DNA from 4 places in the Shewanella sp. 10B genome. Region 1 is predicted to be linked to each of the others. Evidence: predicted binding sites of a transcription regulator. Region 1 holds the regulator's gene; each other region holds the start of a gene.
What was found. The regulator sigma-54, encoded in region 1, starts transcription at its own class of promoters, with help from an activator protein. The targets are predictions, from matches to a motif close to GTTGGCACGNNNNTNGNNT.
Positions count from the first base shown of each region.

Region 1 (4,218 bases):
CCAGCATGAGTGCCTTCGCCAAGGTCGGTGACTTACAGCAAGAAGTGAAAATTAAAGCCGTCAGCCAAACTGCGGACATTAAAAATAACCAGATCATTTTCTTCGGTCCGGTTGAAGTCACTCAAGGCTCGATTAAAATCCATGCGGATCAACTACGTGCATTTTCTGCCGAAGGGGAAAACAGCAAGATTTTAGTGGCAACGGGCAACCCTGCGACCTACAGCCAAATTCTCGACGATGGACGCCCAGCGTCGGCGAGCGCCAAAGAAATTCGCTATGAAATGGCGACCCGCACCCTGACCTTAACAGGCTCAGCGACCCTAGACCAAGCGGGTAGCCAAGTGACGGGTAACCTCATCCGTTACGATATTATTCAGCAGAAACTGATCGCTGAGAGCACGGGTAGCGGTGATGATCGCGTAATCACCATTATTCAACCTGACAACTATCAGGAAGAACTCAAGAATCAGCCTGCGGACAAACCTGTGAAAAAACAGGATTCTAAATGACCCAAATCACCTTAAAAGCACAGAATCTCGCTAAGAGTTATAAGAGTCGTCAGGTTGTGAAAGATGTCAGCCTGACGGTGAAAACGGGTCAAGTCGTCGGCCTACTCGGCCCAAACGGTGCGGGTAAAACCACCACCTTTTACATGGTCGTGGGCTTAGTCAAAAGCGATAAAGGCCATATCTTTATCGACGATGATGATTTAACCGCCGATCCTATGCACCTGCGCGCTCGCAAAGGCATTGGTTACCTGCCACAGGAAGCCAGTATCTTTCGCAAGCTGACAGTGCACGACAATATCATGGCGGTACTGCAAACCCGTAAAGAGCTCAATCGCGATCAACGCGAAGAAGAGCTGGAACATCTGCTCGAAGAGTTCCATATCACCCATATTCGCGATAGCCAAGGCATGTCGTTATCGGGCGGTGAGCGTCGCCGCGTCGAAATTGCCCGCGCCTTAGCGGCCAATCCTAAGTTTATTCTGCTCGATGAACCCTTCGCCGGTGTCGACCCGATTTCGGTTATCGATATCAAGAAAATCATCGAACAACTCAAGAGCCGAGGCCTTGGGGTATTGATCACAGACCACAATGTGCGCGAGACTTTAGACGTCTGTGAACATGCCTACATTGTCAGTCACGGAAACCTGATTGCCGAAGGAACTCCCGCAGAGATCTTAGACAATCAGCAAGTTAGGGCTGTGTACTTAGGTGAACAATTCAGGCTATAGTTACTTAAACAGAGCCAATTAGCCTTGAATTTTGGCTTATCTGCGCCATCAATATGATAACAAGCGGCCTAAATTCAAAATAATAACGTAGGGATCAGCGGTAACATGAAAGCGTCACTCCAGCTCAAACTGGGTCAACAGTTAACCATGACGCCACAACTTCAACAGGCCATTCGTCTGTTGCAATTGTCGTCATTAGAACTGCAGCAAGAGATCCAGCAAGCCTTAGACTCTAATCCCCTTCTCGAGCTGGAAGAGGAGCAATTCGACGCGCCTACCGAACGTAAGCAAGATATCGCCGATACCGACTTTAGCGAAACGACAGCCCAGCCACAGGAACAAGACAATTCCACCGTGGACATTGCCGAGTCGTTGACCAAAGAATCCCTGCCCGAAGAACTACCCATGGACACCACTTGGGATGAAGTCTTTACCGCATCGCCAAACTCAGGTTCTGGCGCCAGCCGTGAAGATGACATGCCCTTCCAAGGGGAAACCAGTGAAGGCCTGTACGAACATTTAGAATGGCAGAAAAACCTCACGCCCTTCTCTGAAACCGATTTAGCTATTGCCACCGCGATTATTGATGCCATCGACGATCAAGGTTATCTGACTCAAAGTACTGAAGATATCCTCGAGGCCATGGGCAATCCTGAGATCGAGCTGGATGAAGTCGAAGCCGTACTCAAGCGCATTCAACACTTCGATCCCGTCGGTGTCGCCGCAAGGGATTTAAGCGAATGTCTGCTTATCCAACTCTCCCATTTTTCGCCGGATACCCCACACCTCGAAAACGCCCGTATGTTGATCAAAGATCATTTAGATCTGATCGCTGCCCGCGACTTTAGGTTGTTGATGCGTAAAACCAAGCTTAAGGAAGATGATCTGCGCGAGAGCATTGCCCTCATCCAAACCTTAAACCCTCGCCCCGGTTTGCTCATCACCCCTGTCGATGAAGAATATGTCATCCCCGATGTGTCGGTGTCGAAGAAAAATGGTCGCTGGGTGGTCGAGTTAAATCCAGACTGCATGCCAAAAATCAATGTTAATCAGCAATATGCAGCCATGGCGCGCAGCACCAAAAGCCAAGCCGATAGCCAATTTATCCGCGGGCATCTGCAAGAAGCCAAGTGGTTTATCAAAAGCCTTGAAAGCCGTAACGAAACACTGCTCAAGGTGGCAAACTGCATAGTGCAATATCAACAGGGTTTCTTCGAATACGGTGAAGAAGCCATGAAACCTATGGTCCTAAACGATATCGCCGAGGCGGTAGAGATGCATGAGTCCACCATTTCACGGGTGACCACACAAAAATACATGCATACCCCAAAGGGACTTTTTGAACTAAAATATTTCTTCTCAAGCCACGTCGGGACTGATGATGGCGGTGAGTGCTCATCCACGGCAATCAGAGCCTTCATTAAGAAACTGGTTGCAGCGGAAAACCAGAAAAAACCATTAAGCGACAGCAAGATGGCGCAACTTCTGGCAGAACAGGGAATTAACGTTGCGCGCAGAACCATTGCGAAGTACCGAGAGGCGATGCTTATTCCCCCTTCCAATCAGCGTAAAAGTTTATAGCCTAAAGTGGAAATCGGAGGACGTTTATATGCAAATAAACCTGAGTGGACACCATATCGAGATTACTGAATCGTTACGGGCTTATGTTGAGGAAAAGTTTTCAAAACTTGAACGTCATTTCGAACAGATCAATAATGTGCACGTTGTGCTCAATGTTGAGAAAATGCAACAAATTGCCGAAGCGAGAATCAACCTCACCGGTGGTGAAGTCTTCGCGACTTCAGAGCATGCAGATATGTATGCTGCCATAGACGTCCTGATCGACAAGCTTGATCGTCAGGTTATTAAACACAAAGAGAAGTTAACAAAACACTAGCAATGGAACTTCGTACCATACTGCGGCCGGAATGCACGACCTGCGCCACTCCGGGCAGTAAGAAAAAGGTACTGGAACTTATCAGCGACTTAGCCGCTGCCCAGTACCCCACCCTCTCATCTCAAGAGATCTTCGAAAGCCTAGTGGCGCGCGAAAAGATGGGGAGCACAGGTATAGGTAACGGCATCGCCATTCCACATGGTCGATTAACCGATATAACACAACCCATAGCCATATTGGTGAAATGTGAGGAGCCGATAGCCTTTGATGCTATCGATAAACAACCTGTCGACATTTTATTTGCGCTGCTAGTGCCTGCTGACCAATGTCAACAGCACTTAAGCACTTTGTCCTGCATGGCTGAAAAGCTCAGCGACAAGCAAATATTGAAGCAATTGCGCAAGACGCATGATGAAACGGAACTCTATCAGGTAATCACTGGATGAAACTGGTCATAGTGTCAGGGCGCTCAGGCTCAGGCAAATCGGTCGCACTAAGAGTGCTTGAAGATCTCGGCTACTATTGTGTCGATAATCTTCCTTTGCCGCTGATTGGCAGCTTACTCGAACAGCTCAAGGGCAGTAACGATCTCGTCGCCATCAGTGTTGACGTGCGTAACCTGCCGGAGCAAGACAAGGTACTCGTCAAACAGCTCGCCAGCCTGCCAGAGGGCACTGAACTTACCAGCTTCTTCTTAAACTCCAGCGATAAAGTACTGTTAAAGCGCTACAGCGAGACGCGGCGCTTACATCCCTTATCTAAGAGCCGAGTATCACTGCAAGAAGCCATTAAGCTTGAAGGCAAGTTGCTCGAGCCCCTGTCACAGCAGATGGATCACTACATAGATACCTCGAATCTGAATATCTATGAACTCAGCGACCAAGTACGGCAAATCCTGCTTGGCAGTGTCGATAAGGAACTGGTGATCAACTTCGAGTCTTTCGGTTTTAAGCATGGTATGCCAACCGAAGCCGACTTTATGTTTGATGTGCGCTTTTTACCCAACCCCCACTGGGAACCCGAGTTGCGCCCCCTCACAGGTTTAGATGAACCTGTGGCAGAGTTTTTAAATCGCCAGCCCTTG
Region 1 covers NZ_JAMDJO010000002.1:727,579-731,796, forward strand. The annotation lists gene lptA (lipopolysaccharide transport periplasmic protein LptA) at 1-509, shown strand, start outside; gene lptB (LPS export ABC transporter ATP-binding protein) at 506-1,237, shown strand; gene M0415_RS10800 (RNA polymerase factor sigma-54) at 1,343-2,818, shown strand; gene hpf (ribosome hibernation promoting factor) at 2,847-3,134, shown strand; gene ptsN (PTS IIA-like nitrogen regulatory protein PtsN) at 3,137-3,580, shown strand; gene rapZ (RNase adapter RapZ) at 3,577-4,218, shown strand, end outside.

Region 2 (4,218 bases), 110 kb from region 1:
GGATAAGCCTAAGCCTGTGCCACCTTTACTCCTGCTGGTGGTAAAGAAGGGCTCAAACATATGCTCTGCCACCTCGGGTGGAATGGCAATCCCATTGTTTTCAATGCTGATATTCACATAGTCTTGCTCTAGCTTGGCCGTAATTTGGATCAGATTATCTTCTCTATCCTGAAAGGCATGGGTGAAGGCATTAGAGAGAATATTACTGACGATTTGATTGAGTAGGCTGACATTGGTCTGGATGTTGAGCGCAGAATTAACCTGTAGCTGAGTTTGGGCTTTGACCTTGGGATACATAATTAAGGTCGATTCTAAAATCTCCTTAAGCTGACGTTGCAGATTGATACATTGATGTTCTTCGTGGCTACGGTCGATGGCGATCGTTTTAAATTTTTGGATCAGGCTACTGGCCTTACTGATATTACGAACTATCAACTCACAGCTTTCTTGGTACTCATCTAAAATGGCGTTGATTTCATCTAGAGTGGCATGCTCGCTATGTATAAGCTCGATAAGCTCTTCGATATGACTCAGTTGGGTACTGGCCGCCGTCAAACAAATGCCGATAGGTGTATTGATCTCATGGGCCACTCCCGAGACTAAACCGCCCAATGCCGCCATTTTTTCCTGCTCGACTAACACTTGCTGCGCCCGTTTCAGCGCCGTTAATGATTGCTCTAATTCCTGTGTTCTTTCTTTGACTTGCCTTGCGAGTTCTTCCTTATAACTGCGTTCGAGCGTCAGTAAGCGTTCTCTATCCTCTAAGGCAGTTTGCAATTCGGTTTTAGAGCGTTTTAAGGCTGCGAATGAGCCGCGCAGTTGCGACTGCATATTGTTGATGGCATCGGCAACTTGGGTGAATTCATCGACTTTTTGTTTGCGATCGAAGGCTAATGGCTCGACATCGGTATCGAGATCGATGCGTTTGCAGTAATTACTGAGTTTGTCTAAGTGTTTAGTAATGTTGTACCAGACTAAAAACAGAATAAATCCAGCGACTAAGAAGGTTTTTATCGCATTAGAGAGCAAGATCAGAATGGCTTTATCGTAGAGGCGTTGGTAAATGGCATCCATATCCACTTGAACCTCTAAAGTGCCGACATTAATGCTGTCAGTTGGCGACTTATAGACCAGAGGAAATACTTTATTGAGAGTATGGGTTGGCTTCTCATTGCCGGCGTTCCACGATTGGCCGCTATCATCTTTTATCGAAATGTAATTAATATCAGGTAGTTGGATTAAACCATTTAACTGGGTATTAATCAGTCTTTCATCGATAACCCAAATACTGGCGGCGAGTACATCGAGGTTGGCTTTTTCAATATTGGAGAATACGCGGTCAATACGAGTCACATCGCCGCGATAGTCGTTAATCAGCTGATAGGCCGTTGTCACTAAGGTGATGAGGGAACTAAAGAGGATAATAGACAAGGTGAGATGCCTGCCTATCGGGCTTTTAATAAATTGGCTAAAGAAAGTCGGCATCTTAAATTATCTATAGCTAATAGCGAGTTGGATGCTTATAAGCATAGACTCAAGCATCCAGATTGTGCATTTTATCCCCATGAAATATCCCGCAATTTTGACAGATACACTGGCATCAAACTTGCTTGATGCCGTCTAAGTTCAATTTTTTGTCGCTGGGATAAGACTATGATTAAATTCAAACTGGATTCAGTGAAATTGTTTAGCCCTAAAAAGATGATGTTTCGAGTCATGCTGTGGCTAATGGTAAGCTGCGCTGTGTTATTGGCGATCCCATCCAATGTGCTTGCCATGCTGGCGTTGGATAAGTTTGTTCCCGAGCATGCCCATTTTGTTGGCCTAGGGCTGATTATCTCCATTGCTTATTTCTTAACGCAGCTATTGAACCTTGGCTTAGATGAATCGATTCGTCACTTGAGTGATAAACGAATGATCGAAACGATTGAGGCTAAGGTCAATTTGATGGATCGTGCCGAGCGCGCTTTATTACGGGAGTTCTTTTTACAGGGGGCCACCATTTTGACATTGCCGCAAAATGAACCCGCAGTAAAAAGCTTGCTGAATGCCTGCATCCTCGAATGTTTAGGCAATGAGCGCCATTATGCGATCCAAGGTCCTACGGCGGATTATAAAATTTCGATGAAGGCACGCATGTATCTGAATCGTGGTGTATTGCGTTTACCCGCAGGAGAGCCGAGCCAGGAAGAAATGCAGCATTTGATTAAAGCGCGCCCGCAGTTTTTAAATGGGGTAGTGCAAAGCCGTAAACACGCCGCTTAATGCAGGTTGTGTGCTAAAGCAGAAATCATAGGCACAAAAAATGGGGGTTAGATTAACCCCCATAACAACGTGCAATTTTTACAATGAACAGAATAACAATTTGGAAGCAAAAACTACGATTGTTGCGCGGACTTCACAATGAACATCCAAGTGATATAAGAAATTATCCCTATAGTGCTAAAGATAACGATCATTGAGAGTAAACCAATTGGGTTACCGAACATTAAATCTAACCAAAATGCCATGATTGAAATCCTCTTTCCTGTGAAGTCCCCTCTACACTAGCGTCCTTAATGTTTCTAAATACTGATCCTGATCAATAAAAATCCGACATCTTAAAACAAAGTTGTAACTACAAGTTAACTATGTGATGTGGTTCAAATTTAGGCTTGAATGAAATAGCACTTATCTCTATTGTCTTGGCTTTGTTTCTTGTCTCGTTAAGAACTAGTCTTAAGAGTGTCAGTCACGAAATGATATTGAGATCTGAACTTTACCTAACGAGTTGTTGATTGAGTCGACTGCATTTTGGAAGGAGCCAAAAATGGCCAATGTTACAGCTAAGAATGGCACCATGGGCTACGGTATTATCTTTGCGCCTATGGTCTTACTCTTATATCCCCTCTATTGTTTAGTCACTAGTGCGCATTGGGTGGCGACGCTCTGTTTAATTGCTCTTGCCGTGATTCTCTTTTTAAACATTAACAAATTAATCCGTAACTTAAGGCATTTAGAACGCGCAGCTCATCATTTGGGTGATGGGGATTTAAGTTATCAGCTCGATGAGAAAGATGCGGGTGTGTTTATCAAGGTCGTCCACAGTATCAACCGCATGGGCGAGGATGTTAGTCGCACGATTCTCTCCCTCGTCGATACCAGCGAGTGGATGAAGAAAGTCGCGACCGATATCAAAGCGATCAGCGAGCAGGCAAAACAGGGCGTACTCGAGCAGGAACGTCAAACCGAACTGGCAGCAACGGCCATGACGCAGATGGTCTCCACAGTACAAGAAGTGTCACAAAATGCCGCCAGTACGGCACGAGCGGCCGATATTGCCCAAGGTTCGGCGAAACATGGTGATGAGCTAATTGGTACTATCGTAAATAAAATCAACGATATGAAATCGCAAATTCACCAAACTAAAGGCGTTATCGAACACCTTGCCGCCGATACTAATAGCATCAGCAGTATTATTGAAACCATCTCCCAAGTGGCGGAGCAAACAAATCTATTGGCGCTCAATGCGGCGATTGAGAGTGCGCGCGCCGGTGAACATGGCCGCGGCTTTGCGGTGGTTGCCGACGAAGTGCGTAACTTAGCTAAACGCACCTCAGAGGCTACCGCCGAAATTCAACAGCAGATCACAACCTTGCAAAAGGGCGCGCAGCAGAGCGTAGAAGTGATGCTTAAGAATGTCACCATTGCCGACGAAACCGCCCTGATGGTGGAACAAGCTCATCAAGCCCTCGGGGATATAGTGACTCAGGTTGAAAGTATTACCGATATGTCCCACCAAATCGCTACTGCATCCGAAGAGCAACATGCGGTTGCCGAGGAAATTAACAAAAATATCAGTGTGATGGCCGATTTAGCCCTAAAAAATGCGCGCCATACCAACCACACCAACTTATCCAGCCTTAAGGTGTATAACATGTCGCAGGAAATTGGCTCCCTGCTGCATCGATTCCATGTGGATGCTAAGTTGTTTAATTCCAGCCAAGCTCAAAGTAAGTTATTTGTGAAATGGGGGCCCGAACTTGATATCGGCATGCCAGAGATTAACCGTCAGCACCAACGCTTAGTATCATTAATCAATGAATTACACCGGACGTTAAGTGAGGCATACGGACTCGAGGCGATTAAGCGCATCGTCCAAGGGCTGGTGGATTACACCGCGAATCACTTCTCCTATGAAGAAGAATTGTTTGCCCGTTTTGGCTATCCTCAAACCGT
Region 2 covers NZ_JAMDJO010000002.1:619,942-624,159, reverse strand. The annotation lists gene M0415_RS10200 (ATP-binding protein) at 1-1,485, opposite strand, end outside; gene M0415_RS10195 (superinfection exclusion B family protein) at 1,654-2,265, shown strand; gene M0415_RS10190 (DUF3149 domain-containing protein) at 2,379-2,510, opposite strand; gene M0415_RS10185 (bacteriohemerythrin) at 2,810-4,218, shown strand, end outside.
Region 2: M0415_RS10195 (superinfection exclusion B family protein) is a predicted target of sigma-54. The motif match lies at 1,594-1,612, and genes of this name have one in related genera.

Region 3 (4,218 bases), on a different contig from region 1:
ATTTGAATCTAACCAAGTGATATCCAACAAGCCGTCGGTCATATTGGGTTCGCCCTTACCTTGGGCGAGTAAGCTGGTAAAAGGTGCGGCATTGGCAACCACTAGGCTGTGGGTTTGCACTGTCATTGGGGCCTGGTCATCTAAAGTCAGCTGCAACTCTAGGTTGGTGTCGGTGTTCACCGCGCGCCACAAACCATCGAGGTAGGCGAGTTGGCCGAGGGCATTTTTACGCTCGCGGCTCGCCGACTCAATCATTTGTTGCTCAAACCCAATGCCGACCAGTAGTAACACCAGCCGCTCATTGCAACGCGCCGTGTCTATGGTCTGTGTCTGGCCTTGGATAATATTATCAAGGGCTTGGGAGACGGCATTGAGCTTACTGCTTAAACCAAAGAGGGCGTGTGATAGGGCATTAGTGGTGCCTAGCGGGATAATGCCTAAGGTGATATCGGTGTCGATAATCTCCGCCGCGACCTCAGTGACTGTGCCATCACCCCCGCAAGCGATGATGATATCGGCTCCCTGAAGCCGGGCTTTTTTCGCTTGGGTTTGGGCGCTAATCTCTGGCGTGGTGAGCGCTAACTGCACCTCAAAATAGCGTTTCAGTTCAGTGCAAATTTGTTCGCCATGGGTCTGCCATTTACCCGCGCCAGAGACGGGATTGGCGATAATCCAGGCTCGCTTATGCAGTTTGATTTCCCCTTGAGTGTACATCTGCTCCAGCGCTTTAAGTTGCCAGCGATTTAACCCTGCGGTTTTACGAATGCTTTTAATCTGTTGCAGCACCTCGGCAAAGCTGAGCTTGGGGCGGCGGCACACAAGATAAGCGGCCAGCACCATTACGGATCGCCCGCGGCCGAGCGCACAGTGGATTAATACCCGCTTTTGGGCGCGTACTTGACGGTGTAACCAGTTAATCGCCTGATTTAATTGGGCGCTAGTCGGCACGCTGTGGTCAAGAATAGGGATATTCAGATAGTCGATATGATCCTCATACAGGGACACATCGAGGCCGTCGAATTCGGCGGTGACATCTATAATAGCGGTAATGCCATAACGATTCAGTTTAGGTAAATCAGCAGCGCTTAAGCGGCTACTCAAGTACAGATATTTATCAATGGCTTGCATTGAGGGCACGCTATCACGGAGCCGCGCCCAAAGATTATAGAGTCGGCATCCTAATAAAAACGGAATAAAACCCCAACGAATATACCAAGGGATGGAGCCATCCTGACGTTTTCTAAAAATACTGGCGAGATTAAGCCAATAGGCTGAGCCGACAAGGGCGAGGGATAGGCTGCTCCATGCCCAAATAAAGGTGAGAATGGGAGAATGCCCCGTTACGGCAAAATAGCCAAATAACAGCGCTCCGAACAGGTAGAAATACTTAATGTGGATCCTACTCAGCATTGGTATCTCCTCCATTGATAAGCGGCGAGCCTCAGGGAAACCCACTTTATCGTGACCAATGTCTGTCGCGATAAAGTGGCTCGGTGGTACTCAATTGAACTGTGGTTCCCCTGATAGGCTCGTTTGCGGGACTATCTACTCGCCGTCATCCGTTCTAGCAGCGGGTATCTTTCGCTTTAACGCCTTCTTTCAGTTCTTCACAGGCATCTTCAATCGCATTGCCGGTATCAGTGATGGCTTCATCGATTTTTTCGCCTGCATCCTCGGCGTGGTTGTCGCTACAGGCTGACAGCCCAAAAGTTAATAATAAGGCTAAAAATGCGGTGGTAATTATGGTCATAGGTTTCATATCGATTCTCCTTTTATCCAATTTAAGCGCGTGGTGCCTTGCCCTTAAGGGCATTGACCAGCAGGGAAATCACGAGTAATACAATAAATAGGAAGAAAATAATCTTTGCGATCCCCGCTGCGGCGCCAGCGATCCCCGTAAATCCAAACAGTCCGGCGATAATGGCCACAACCAGAAACATTAAGGTCCAACCTAACATAGCCACCTCCTTTGTCTTATTTCGGTTTTTCTGTCTACTTTCACTTTGCACATATACCTCGAGCGAGCTAGTGGAGTTCGTTGTTGAGAGCGAGTTGAGTGAGCTAGGTTACGTCTTACATCCCGTTATCATTCAATCCAGCAATAAACTCACAAAGGGGATATTGCGAGCTTAATGCCAACTTTGAGGTTTTAATTTAATTTATTGAATATTAAGATTATTTTTAAATGCTGTACTGACGGGAGTATTGACTGATATAAGCGAGATAGGCAATTTTTACCTGCGATTCGGTAAGAGTTGCAGTGGGGAAATCGAATGAAAAAGCATAAAAAGCCGATCCTTTTTGAGTATCGGCTTAGATTAAGGTGTTGATTGCTAGATTGAGAAACCGACGAACCTTTGCATCTTATTGCTTATATTTTTCCAAACAATGTCTTTTTTTAATTGAAAAGGTTGAAATATTTCATAATTAAAATTCGATTAGCTTTGAAATAAAAAGCTTTTTTGCTCCTATACAGTTCAGCCACTTTTGATGACTCTATTACAGTAATTTTAGTTAGGACAGATTATTGGCAAAGCAAAAGCACGCAATGTTATTGATTTTTTTCAATTCAGCGATGACCTTGCGCAGCGTTATGCTCAAGGTTCGGTAGAATGATGGGCTAACCACTGCAGGAGGCGATCATTTGGTAGTAGCTGAAATAAATTTGCCCCGTCTGAGCCGCATGGCGTTTCTTCCTGAGTAGGAGGCTTGTAAAATCAATTCGCTCTTCAAAGACAGCCATAAGATCGCTGCCATCTACAAGCAATATTGACGCGCCACCAGCTTGATGTGCTGCAACGCCGTCTACCGAGAAGCCATTGATTGACAGAAATATGCCGAGAGTATTTTCGAGTTTCGTTTTAACCTTATCGGTGAATACTGCCAAGTCAGCTTTATTGACCATTTCCTTTTGCCACTTTGCCTCAAACAAATACTCCGTACCTTCTAGAGAAAAAGCACCGTCAATTTGTTCGCCGAGATTCTTGAAGGATGCTTTAGGATCTAGGTCAAATAGCTCAAACAGTTCATACATCACACGCTCAAGTTCGAAGCCTCTATTTTGTGCGTTGTTTGACCCGACCAAGGCCATATATCGGTTTTTTATTGTTTCCAACTTCTGACGAACGGCAGCATTTTCACGAAGTTTTTTTGCTGCAAGTTCCTGCCGCCGCTTAATCTCGTCTTGTTCCTTCTTAATGTCCTGATGAGGCTCAACAAGGTGTTTGAGTTGCTTGACTGCATTGCGTGCTTTCTCGACCTTTTGTGGCCCGTCGTCCAAAGGCTTTAGGTGTGAGAAGTCGGTTAGCTTGCATAGTTCGTAGCATATATTTGTTAAGTCACCGAGGTGAGCCGCGGGGTTTGCTACGAGGTAATCAACAACGTCGGATGCTATTTGACGTTTATAGTTTTCCCAGTTGAAATTGTTCAGAAGGCCGGGCTTTGATAAGCAGAGTTGCAGAAAACCGCGAAGCTCGGATTTGTACCAGTAAACAGAACAGAGAGCTTCTTTTAGGGCCATGATTCCAGCGGGCGATAGCTGTTTAGACAAGTGATTCTCCCTGTGCAGTGCGTATACGCAAGATTTTAGTTTTTACTAGGTGTAAAATAACTCGCAACTTACTGATTTAATGATAGGTTTGTACGATAACAAATATCCTTCTGCATAGAAAGTACGCATCTGCATGATTTCTAAATTTTTTGTGCTGCGCATTATTTCTAAGTTATTGAATATTAAATTGGATAAGAAGTACATCAGAAATTGTGCGCAAAAACAACACTTTTGCATGGCAATAACTTTATTCACAAACCATGATTTATATAGAGTTTTGGGACGATTGCATTTATCAACGTTTCCGCTACAACCCAATTTTAAATCTTGCCTTATGTTTTCGATTGATTGCAGATAAGTGTTGCAGGCGAGCATTGTCACGGCAGTGGACATCGGAAAAAGGGATTTTTCCGTTGAGCCCCCAGGGATGGGTTTACGGCGTGCCACTGAAGTGACAATGCAGAGCGGAAACGGAACTCCAATCGGCTTTTGGCATTATGTATTCGATTGATTGCACCATGTCGAGCGGAACTGAACCCGTAATAGAGCCAAAAATGAAACCCAGAATTTACCCCCCAATTTAACCCCAAAAAAGCGGGTTAAGTTTTCACTTAACCCGCTCAATAAAGTTTACCAAAGCGAATTAGCAGCGTTGCAGTGGTTTCCAG
Region 3 covers NZ_JAMDJO010000001.1:373,139-377,356, forward strand. The annotation lists gene M0415_RS01555 (diacylglycerol kinase family protein) at 1-1,410, opposite strand, end outside; gene M0415_RS01560 (hypothetical protein) at 1,565-1,759, opposite strand; gene M0415_RS01565 (DUF1328 domain-containing protein) at 1,782-1,958, opposite strand; gene M0415_RS01570 (hypothetical protein) at 2,621-3,550, opposite strand; gene pfaD (eicosapentaenoate synthase subunit PfaD) at 4,194-4,218, opposite strand, start outside.
Region 3: M0415_RS01565 (DUF1328 domain-containing protein) is a predicted target of sigma-54. The motif match lies at 2,122-2,140, and genes of this name have one in related genera.

Region 4 (4,218 bases), on a different contig from region 1:
AATGAGTATGTTTGTTAAATTAACGATAGCGGCGACTGTCCTTGTGCTCAGTATTCTTGCCGCGGGCATTTATCGTTTTAACATGACCAATGATGATATCTACATGGTCATGGAAGATGGCCAAGTGCTGCAATACGATGAGGCCATGGCGCAGGCCGATGCGAAGGCAAAAGCCAAAGAGGCGGCATTATCTTCCAGTGAAGATGCCATCGAATCTGTGGTGCCAAGTGAGGTCAAACCGGTGGCGAATGCCTCCGAGGTGATGCTGAAACTCTTTAGTTTGAATACGGCCAATCCCTTTGAAGTGAAGCTGCCCGATAGCCAACTGCCCGTGGTATTGACGCACTTTATTAACATCAAGCAAACGGAATTTGCGCTGGGGGATTATCAACAAGGTGAAGAAAAGGGGCGGGTATTGCTGGATTATATGCGGATTACGCCGCTTAATTTTGACCCCGCATTAGAGCCTGATACCCAAAGTGATGCTCCATTACAGGACGATCCTAAGCAGCAAACCATGCCTTTTGTGGCGCCTTATATCGTCACGAATCAAGGTTCGGGGGTATTTTGGTATCTTGGCTTGTTTAGCTTAGATTATGCTCAAAATCGATTAGTGCACTTAGGCAGTGTGTTTATTGGCGATCGTATCGAAGTCGATAGTATTGAACCCGTGTATCCCTTTGAAGCGCCGTTTAAAGTTGCTATTACCTACCGCGATAGGGCGGCGGGCCAACCTATGGCAGAGGAGCCTAACGTGGCGAAAACCCTTGAAGTCGGTGTGAGTGAATCGGAAATCAAAGCACTGCATTAGGTTTATATCTGGGCTTATGCTAAGTTAATTTTACCTCAGCTACGGCTGAGGTATTTATTTCACCTAGCGGCTGGGAAAGCTAAGGTTTTGGCATAAAGCATAAAATTAAAACAAGGAGCGAGTCATGGAAATGACCAAAGTCACGGGCAAATTTGATGTTAAGCTCAATCCCGAGAGTGCCTATGCCACAGGTGTGGGCGGCATGAACTTGGGCAGAATGACCTTAGATAAAAGCTTTTATGGTGAGCTAGAAGCTCGCAGCCAAGGCGAAATGCTCAGTGCCATGACGGCGGTAAAAGGCTCGGCAGGTTACGTGGCGATAGAGCAAGTCGTAGGTAAACTGTGCGGCAGGCAGGGCAGTTTTGTGCTGCAACATTTTGGCATTATGACCGATGGGCAAAACCGTTTACACCTTGAGGTTGTCCCCCATTCTGGCGCGGGTGAACTCGTTGGGTTATATGGCACTATGGCGATAAGCATCGAAAATGGCCAACATTTTTATGAATTTAGCTTCTGCATCGAACAGGAAGCCGAAGCCTAAGGCATGATGAACATAACATCGCGCCAATAAAACAAAACCAGCCGAAGCTGGTTTTGTGGTTTTTGCCCGAGTGACTAATACCAACAGCTGAGTTATTAAGAGCTGAATTAGCAAGGGCTGCATGTCAGGACCATTATGAGGTTTTGACTTTGATTTTATCGACGACCTTTTTCACATCATCGGTATTTTTAGCAATGGTCAGGGCTAATTGACGCTCGGCATCGCTAGCCACTTCACCCTGTAAGGTCACTACGCCATCGGCAACATCGACGTTAATTTGGGTGCCCGATACGTCGGTCGAGAACAACAGACGGGTTTTTACGACCGTTGCGACCTTAGAGTCGGTTAAGGTCTTCACCACCTCATTGGTGCCTTCGTCTTCTTTCATCACGGTTAACTTGTTATCTACCCCTTTTACGCCATCTAAGCTTTTGATGAGCTCCGCGGCGAGCGCCTTATCGACACTGCTCTCCACTTGACCCGTTAAAGTGACATGGCCGTTTTTCACGTCGGTCATAATGTCAAAGGAGTTGAGGTTAGTATTGAGCAACAAAGTCGTTTCGGCCTTGCCATCGATCCAAGCATCTTTGGCATCATCTTTCCAATCCTGTGCGGCGGCCACATTTAAACTGATAGAACCGACAAGTAAGGTGGTTAAAGCTAAAGTTGTCGTGTTTTTCATAATGATATCCTCCGTTGTTATCTCGAAGATACTAAAGCGTGAATCGTGCCAATATTTATATCTAGCTGATTTTAAATGGGTTAAGTGTTATTTGTAAGTTGTTTTAGGTGTTTGGCTTAATCGCCAAATCGGCGCTTTTTACCGACAAAATGTAAATATTACCGAGGGTAATTAAGCTTTTTGGCTTAAGTGGGATAGGCGTTAAGCTCAAATAGATCGCAGGCAACAAAAACGCGGCTCAGTTGGCCGCGTTATTGGCTGGCATTGCTGCCTTACAGGGCTTGGCTACGCAGGTGTAAGGTATCTAGATGGATTTGTAGCCAGGCAATATCCTCGGCCAATTGGCTGATTAACCTTGGGTGATTGGCCTTTTTAATTAACTGTTTGAGGTGATTAAGGCGCTGACGCTCAAGCTCGCAGAGTACGGCGAGGGCATCGGCGAGTTGCTGTTTAATAAGTAAAGCATCGACATCGGCGTAGGGCCGAGTCTGCGACGACGGCACCGAGTGCGGACCTATGTGCGGGCCCATTTGTTGTAATGTTTGGGCGAGCAGTTGCCTAAATCGCGCCAGCATCCCTTGATACGTCTTGATTTGGGCAATAAAAATGCGTTTTAGGCTGTAGTCATCGACAGTGGTATTGGCCCGAGTATAAAAATCAACGCCGGTTTGGGTCAGCTCGATTAACTCATTAACCAGCTTAATATCGGCGCTCAACTCGGTCTGATGTTGCGCAACATTAGACGTCATAACGACCTCCTGTGGTAGTTTGGGCTGCTCCGCCGACACGGATTGCCCAACATTTTATGGAAATTTCAGTTTCATTCAGCTTCTATGCATATTTCGTTCACTTTTTAATGATAAGTTAATGGCTTGATTTAAATGATGATATTTATCCATTGTCACCAGTGCCTCGCTTATTATCGGCAACTCTTACCGTTGAGATTGTTAAAATTTCACGGCTGGCATACAGTGGTGCTTCATTCACAGGGAGTGGCACAAGATGATCCGACCAACGCTTTTCTATCATCTACAGGACTTCGAGACCGAGCAGGCATTAGTACAGCTCGAGGGCGCGCAGACCTACAACAAGCTACGCAGTACCGATGATTTATCTTGGATTAGTCAGCTGGAGGCCAATCGTATCGATGTGGCGATCATTGAGCTGCCCCGTCTAAGCCGTGAAGATTACTTAGCCTTACTCGAGTCCAGCGCCATTGCGGATGTGGAGTTTATTTTTCTCTCCGATGGCCTACCGAATCCTCATCTCGATAAACTCTTATCCAAATACGCGGGCTACCATTTCCGTAAGCCCATCGATATGTCGTTGCTGTGCGAAACCTTAGCGGATTTTGCCCTGCATTTGGTTGCCAACACTTCGACGCGCATTCGCCCCTTTGCCAGCGAATTAGACCAATATGGTCTGCTGGTGGGCTCCTCGTTACCTATGCACCGCTTGTATCGCACTATCCGCCGGGTGTCGGCCGCCGAGAGCAATGTGTTGATTATCGGCGAGAGTGGCGCGGGTAAAGAACTGGTTGCCAATACCATTCACTTAGCCAGCCCGCGGGTGAATAAGCCCTATATTGCGATTAACTGTGGCGCCTTGAGCCCTGAATTGGTTGATAGTGAACTCTTCGGCCATGTAAAAGGCTCTTTCACTGGCGCGAATCGCGATCATCAAGGGGTATTTGAGCAGGCCGAAGGCGGCACCTTATTCCTCGATGAAGTCACCGAAATGCCCCTAGAGCATCAAGTTAAGCTGTTAAGAGTGCTCGAAAATAATGAATATCGTCCCGTCGGCAGCCCTAAGGTGCTCAAGGCCAATGTGCGTATTGTGGCGGCGACAAACCGCGATCCTTTAGTGGCGATTGAGCAAGGACAACTGCGGGAGGATTTGTACTTTCGCTTAGCGCATTTCCCCATTCAAGTGCCGCCATTGCGGGAGCGTGGGGAAGATATAGTCGGACTTGCGAAGCATTTTCTGGCCTATCGCAATGCGGCGGAAAAACAGAGCAAAGTGTTCTCGCCCTCAAGTTTAGAGGCGATTGCGGCTCACGCTTGGCCGGGGAATGTGCGCGAGTTAAAGCATGCTATCGAGCGCGCTTATATTCTGGCGGACCATGAGATTACCCCTGAGCATTTACAGCTTACGCCCAGTTTGGATAAGGAGGCGGCTGCGGAG
Region 4 covers NZ_JAMDJO010000001.1:368,320-372,537, forward strand. The annotation lists gene M0415_RS01530 (hypothetical protein) at 2-811, shown strand; gene M0415_RS01535 (DUF3224 domain-containing protein) at 936-1,352, shown strand; gene M0415_RS01540 (BON domain-containing protein) at 1,486-2,034, opposite strand; gene M0415_RS01545 (ferritin family protein) at 2,307-2,783, opposite strand; gene M0415_RS01550 (sigma-54 interaction domain-containing protein) at 3,037-4,218, shown strand, end outside.
Region 4: M0415_RS01540 (BON domain-containing protein) is a predicted target of sigma-54. The motif match lies at 2,069-2,087, and genes of this name have one in related genera.